Flavivirga spongiicola: one gene and its partner. The protein of the gene in region 2 interacts with the protein of the main gene of each other region in a pairwise test. Links are inferred from orthologs where the notes say so. Each region holds a gene or a part of one and is shown on either strand. Other genes may lie near its edges.

The links.
Region 1: the proteins of gyrB (region 2) and gyrA interact in binary tests that used the Escherichia coli proteins (3 or more experiments, as listed by UniProt). The link is inferred for Flavivirga spongiicola from one-to-one orthologs.

What each region holds. Positions count from the first base shown.
Region 1 is NZ_JAUOEO010000002.1:171,168-174,621, reverse strand. Bases 129-3,242 are described here. They hold gyrA (DNA gyrase subunit A), read right to left. Parts: upstream 2,913-3,242; coding sequence 345-2,912; downstream 129-344. Other genes in these bases: Q4Q47_RS20770 (ATP-dependent Clp protease ATP-binding subunit), read left to right, coding at 3,175-3,242; Q4Q47_RS20780 (tetratricopeptide repeat protein), read right to left, coding at 129-327. In the rest of the region: more of Q4Q47_RS20780, read right to left, coding at 1-128; more of Q4Q47_RS20770, read left to right, coding at 3,243-3,454. UniProt on the Escherichia coli protein: A type II topoisomerase that negatively supercoils closed circular double-stranded (ds) DNA in an ATP-dependent manner to maintain chromosomes in an underwound state.
Region 2 is NZ_JAUOEO010000001.1:931,192-934,486, forward strand. Bases 185-3,139 are described here. They hold gyrB (DNA topoisomerase (ATP-hydrolyzing) subunit B), read right to left. Parts: upstream 2,660-3,139; coding sequence 710-2,659; downstream 185-709. Other genes in these bases: Q4Q47_RS03425 (3-keto-disaccharide hydrolase), read right to left, coding at 185-259. In the rest of the region: more of Q4Q47_RS03425, read right to left, coding at 1-184. UniProt on the Escherichia coli protein: DNA gyrase negatively supercoils closed circular double-stranded DNA in an ATP-dependent manner to maintain chromosomes in an underwound state.

The DNA of each region.
Region 1 (3,454 bases), on a different replicon or contig from region 2:
TAAACCATTAGCTATATCTTGCTTTAATTGATCAATTTCAGCGGTATATCCACTTTTAACTTTACTTAGGTTAACTAAAGCAGCATCTATATCGGCTATTGATCCTGCACCTCCTGCATACAACGCTTCTCCATTTAAAAAATAAAACTTTGATTTTGCCTTATCGTCCATATTAGACATTAATGCTTCTGCTTGTTTTAAAGCTGTTTTTGCCTCTGCATACTTTGTTCCTTTAATAGCTCTTTCTGCTGTTTTCAGCTCTTTTTTCTGCGCAAATGCAAATACGCTTACAGAAAAGGTCAAAGCTATAATTAACTGTTTTCTCATTTTATAAAATATTATTATTAATTTTCGGTATTATTATCGTCATCATTATTATCAAGAGTTGTGCCATCCTCCAAATTATCAGTGTTTTCAATAGTTTCAGAGTCTTCGACTTCTACTTCATCTTCATCATGCATTACTTTAGCAACTGCGGCTATAGAATCATTTCCTTTTAAATTGATTAGTTTAACGCCCTGAGTGGCTCTTCCCATAACTCGTAAATTTGCTATAACCATACGTATAGCAATACCAGATTTATTAATAATCATTAAATCATCATTATCTGTTACACTTTTTATAGCTACTAAATTCCCCGTTTTCTCTGTAATAGAAATGGTTTTAACGCCTTTCCCTCCTCTATTTGTAATTCTATATACTGGCTCTCCATCTTCTGGATCATCAATATAGGTACGTTTACCATAACCGTTCTCAGAAACTACTAGTACAGATTCTTCTTGTGGGTTTTCGATAGTTACCATTCCTATAACTTCATCTTTGTCATTAGCTAGTCTAATACCTCTAACTCCAGAAGCGCCTCGTCCCATAGGTCTTGTTTTCGCTTCTTCAAAACGAATTGCTTTTCCAGATTTTAATGCCAACATGACTTGGCTAGTACCAGTTGTTAATCTAGCTTCTAAAAGTACATCATCTTCTTTTATAGTAATAGCATTAATTCCATTAGTTCTAGGACGTGAATACTGCTCTAAAGAGGTTTTCTTAACTTGACCATTCTTAGTAGCCATAATCACATAATGACTATTAATATAATCTTCATCTTTTAAATCCTGAGTACAAATGAAGGCCATTACCTTATCATCTTGCTCAATATTTATCAAGTTTTGAATAGCGCGTCCTTTTGATGTTTTACTACCTTCAGGGATTTCATAAACACGCATCCAGAAACATTTTCCTTTTTGTGTAAAGAATAACATATACTGGTGATTAGTCCCTACAAATAAATGTTCTAAGAAATCTTCATTACGAGTCGTAGATGCTTTTTGACCTACGCCTCCTCTATTTTGAGTTTTATATTCTGTAAGTGATGTACGTTTAATATAACCCGCATGAGAAATGGTAATCACCACTTTTTCATCAGGAATCATATCTTCAATACTTAAATCACCACCAGCATATTCGATAATCGAACGACGCTCATCTCCATATTTATCTCTAACAACTTCCAGCTCTTCCTTAATAATATCCATTCGACGTTCTTTCTTGTCTAAAATATCTTTAAGGTCGGTAATCGTTTCCATGATGGCTTCATATTCCGAACGTAATTTATCTTGCTCTAAACCTGTCAACTGACGCAAACGCATCTCAACAATAGCTTTGGCTTGAATTTCTGAAAGTTCGAAACGTTTAATTAAGTTTTCACGTGCTTCATCAGCATTCGAAGATGCCCTGATAATTGCAATAACTTCATCAATATTATCCGAAGCAATAATTAATCCTTCTAAAATATGAGCACGTTCTTCCGCTTTTCGTAATTCATAAGTGGTTCGTCTTACAACAACTTCATGCCTATGCTCAACGAAATAATGAATCAATTCTTTTAAGTTTAACAACTGTGGACGTCCATTTACTAGAGCAATATTATTCACACTAAATGAAGACTGTAAAGCTGTATACTTAAAGAGTTTATTTAATACTATGTTTGGAATAGCATCACGTTTTAAAACGTACACAATACGCATGCCATTTCTATCAGATTCGTCACGAATAGTAGAAATACCTTCTAGTTTTTTATCGTTTACCAAGTCAGCAGTTTTCTTAATCATGTCTGCTTTATTCACTTGATAAGGAATTTCATCAACTATAATACACTCACGCCCATTAACCTCTTCTATATTGGTTTTAGCTCGCATCATAATTCTGCCGCGACCTGTATGAAATGCTTCTTTAACCCCATCGTAACCATAAATAGTTCCGCCTGTTGGAAAATCGGGAGCTTTAATATGCGTAATCAACTCATCGATTTCAATATCATTATTCTCTATATAAGCAATCGTACCGTTAACGACTTCGGTTAAGTTGTGCGGAGGCATGTTAGTAGCCATACCTACAGCAATCCCAGACGCTCCATTAACTAAAAGCCCTGGAATGCGTGTCGGCAACACAGTAGGTTCTTGTAAAGTATCGTCAAAATTTAATTTGTGATCAACTGTTTCTTTATCAATATCTGCCAACATGTCTTCAGATATTTTGCGCATACGTGCTTCCGTATAACGCATGGCCGCAGGACTATCTCCATCTATAGAACCAAAATTCCCTTGCCCGTCAACAAGCATATAACGTAAACTCCATTCTTGAGCCATACGAACCATAGCATCATAAACAGACGTATCACCATGTGGGTGGTATTTACCTAAAACTTCTCCAACTATTCTTGCGGATTTTTTATGTGCCGTATTAGCCCTAACACCCAGTTCATGCATCCCATAAAGCACACGTCTGTGAACTGGTTTTAAACCATCTCTTACATCTGGTAAAGCACGTGACACAATGACCGACATTGAATAATCAATGTAAGCCGATTTCATCTCATCTTCTATATTAATAGGAATCAATTTTTCTCCTTCTGTCATATAAAATTTAGTTTAGTTTTTATAAGTATTTCAAAACGTGCTAATATAAGAATTTCATCAGTCATAGTAAGACTATTAAGCATACTTTTTCATGTTTTTTTTATTAACAATTTAAGGTTGTTTTTTAGTTAATAAGTATGCTCATAAAAGTTTTGATATTATAAAGTTTTTTTCGTCAATTAGCAACTTACAGACAATTTAAGGTATAGTTTTTGCCTTTAGTAAAATGTTTTAGTATTTTTAATGCAGAAAGGACACGATTATGGATGATAATTTTTCCCCAAGAGTAAAAGACGTAATTGCATATAGCAAAGAAGAGGCACTTAGGTTAGGCCATGATTTTATTGGCACTGAACATTTAATGCTTGGGCTTTTGCGTGACGGCAGTGGTAAAGCCATTAATATATTGAATGCTTTAGATATTGATTTAAACCATTTGAGACGTAAAGTTGAAATATTAAGCCCTGCAAACTCAAATATTGCCGTAACTTCTAATCAAAAAAAGAACTTACATCTTACCAGGCAAGCAGAGCGCGCTTTAA
Region 2 (3,295 bases):
ATTCCAAAATAAAATCACCGTAGCTTTTTTCGGTACATAAAAAACTGTTTGGGATATTAGTCTTCGTTATCCCCACAATTTCATTATTATCTATTATATATTTAGCGGTTCCATTTAACTGTTTCCATCCATCAAAATTCTGTCCATTAAAAAGTGTCACCCACTCACCTTCCTGTGCCTGTGAATAAGCTTTGACACCTATAAAGTTGACAAGAACAAGGCTCATTATAAAAAATAGTTTTGGCTTTAATTGTATCATAGTTTTATAAAAATAAATTATTTTAAATCACAGGATCGTGTGCGCACACGTAAAATTATGAATTTATATGAAATGCGCAAATTTATTAAGATAAAATAATAGCACAATCATTTTGTGTTTTTGCAATTAAGTATACTATTTGTTAAATGATTTTTAAGTTTGGAAACAATTAAAGGTATAGCAAAAACATGATGTATCAATAGGTACTGTTGATAGAATAATACACAAATAGATCTAGAATTTCTAAAAAACCAAAGTTACATATTGACAGAATAATTAAGAAAAATAGCAACGCTAACTATTTATAAACATATTGTCTTCAAAACATTAAAACAGTTGAATATGATACAAAGGATAAAAACAATCGTTTAAAAAAACGTTCTTAAAAACAAATACCCCTAATATAAAATATCAGGGGTATTAAAAAATTAAACTTATTTTGCTTTTTAATTAGGCATCAATATTAGCATAAATAGCATTCTTTTCAATAAAATCTCTACGAGGTGGCACTTCATCCCCCATTAGCATAGAGAAAATCCTATCGGCTTCTGTGCCATTATCTATTTGTACTAAACGCATCGTTCTAAACTCAGGATTCATAGTAGTATCCCAAAGCTGTTCTGCATTCATCTCTCCAAGACCTTTATAACGCTGTATTTTACTTCCGTCTCCAAACTCAGCTACAATTTCGTCACGCTCTTTATCACTCCATGCATATTGTTTTTTAGCACCTCTTTTAACTAAATACAAGGGAGGTGTTGCTATATATATATGCCCATTCTCTATTAATTCTTTCATATATCTAAAAAAGAATGTTAAAATTAAAGTTGCAATGTGACTACCATCAATATCGGCATCACACATAATAACTACTTTATGATAACGTAATTTAGAAAGGTTTAATTCTTTACTATCTTCTTCGGTACCTATGGTAACTCCCAGTGCTGTAAATATATTTTTAATCTCTTCATTTTCGAATACCTTATGTTGCATAGCTTTTTCAACATTCAATATTTTTCCACGAAGCGGAAGTATGGCTTGAAAAGCTCTATCACGACCTTGTTTGGCTGTTCCTCCCGCCGAATCTCCCTCAACAAGGAAAACTTCACATTTTGCAGGATCCTGTTCAGAACAATCAGATAATTTTCCAGGTAGCCCTCCAATAGACATAACAGTTTTACGCTGAACCATTTCACGTGCTTTCTGAGCAGCATGACGTGCCTGAGCTGCTAAAATCACCTTCTGAACAATGGTTTTTGCATCATCTGGGTGCTCTTCCAAATAATCCGTAAGCATTTCAGAAACCGCTTGACTTACAGAAGCCGACACTTCCCTATTTCCTAACTTTGTTTTTGTTTGTCCTTCAAATTGAGGTTCTTGAACCTTAACAGAAATAATTGCTGTTAACCCTTCACGGAAATCATCACCTGCAATATCGAATTTTAACTTATCCAACATTCCAGAACCATCCGCAAATTTTTTCAAAGTATGTGTTAATCCACGTCTAAATCCAGAAAGGTGTGTTCCTCCCTCATGGGTATTGATATTATTTACATAAGAGTGTAAATTTTCAGCATAAGATGTATTATAAATCATAGCAACCTCAACTGGCACACCATTCTTTTCACCTTCAAACGCAATAACATCTTTCATTAAAGGTTCTCGGGTGGCATCTAAATATTGGATAAATTCCTTTAACCCTTCTTCAGAATGAAACGTCTCTCCTTCAAATTCGCCATCTTCTTTTTTAGATCTTTTATCAACTAAATGAACTGTAATCCCTTTATTTAAATAAGCCAGTTCTCGCAAACGGCTTGCTAAAGTATCATAGCTATACTCTAAGGTTTGAGTAAAAATAGTAGAGTCTGGCTTAAAAGTAACCGTGGTTCCTCTTTTATCTGTATCACCAATAGATTTTACAGGGTACATGGCTTTTCCACGTTCATATTCCTGTTCGTAGATTTTACCTCCTCTATATACAGTTGCTTTTAGATGTTCTGATAGGGCATTCACACAACTTACACCCACACCGTGTAATCCACCAGATACTTTATAAGAATCTTTATCAAACTTACCACCAGCACCAATTTTAGTCATGACAACCTCAAGTGCTGAAACACCTTCTTTTTTATGTAAGTCCACAGGGATACCACGACCGTCATCTTCAGTAGTAATAGAATTATCTTCATTAATAATCACAGTAATATTATTACAGTGACCCGCTAATGCTTCATCAATAGAATTATCAACTACTTCATATACTAAATGGTGCAAACCTCTTGTTCCAACATCTCCAATATACATGGATGGACGCATACGCACATGCTCCATACCTTCTAAAGCCTGAATACTATCAGCTGAATAATTGTGCTTATTAAACTCTTCCTTTTCTTGACTCATATTATTATTTATCTATAAGTTAAAACTTGATTTTATTCCATAAAAAAATGACGCTAATGCATCATTCTTTGGATACTAACAAATATACGAAATCAACCTACCTTTAAAAAGCATTTTAGAGACTTTATACAATAATTATCAACAATTGTTAATTACTAAAAAACTCCTTAAATCGACTAAAAAGCACCTTAAAATGGATTTCAACTATTTTTTACATGATTGTTAAAATTAGAAAACATTAAAATCGTTTAGAGGATAAGTTTCAACTTTGCTCAAGGCAAGCTATATTAATTTCTAACAACTATTTATACTAAAAAATAAATCTTAGAAAAGAAATTCAAATAAATAAAAAACTTCTTTTCCCATTTATAACAACAAAATATTCTGTCAAGAATTAAACTTAAATGAATAATTATTGTAGAACTAATAAATTAATTTTAAGTTTTTTATTAATTTGACAATAAAAATATTAGATCATGAAAAATGATGTTTAGTAAATTTATTCTATATATATTTGACAACAGATAAAGTATTATGACAATAAATAACAACAATAATAATTTCAATAATCCTAATTTTTAGGATCGGAAGGTTATTGTTTAAATATATATAAAGCCTTCCAAATTTGGAAGGCTT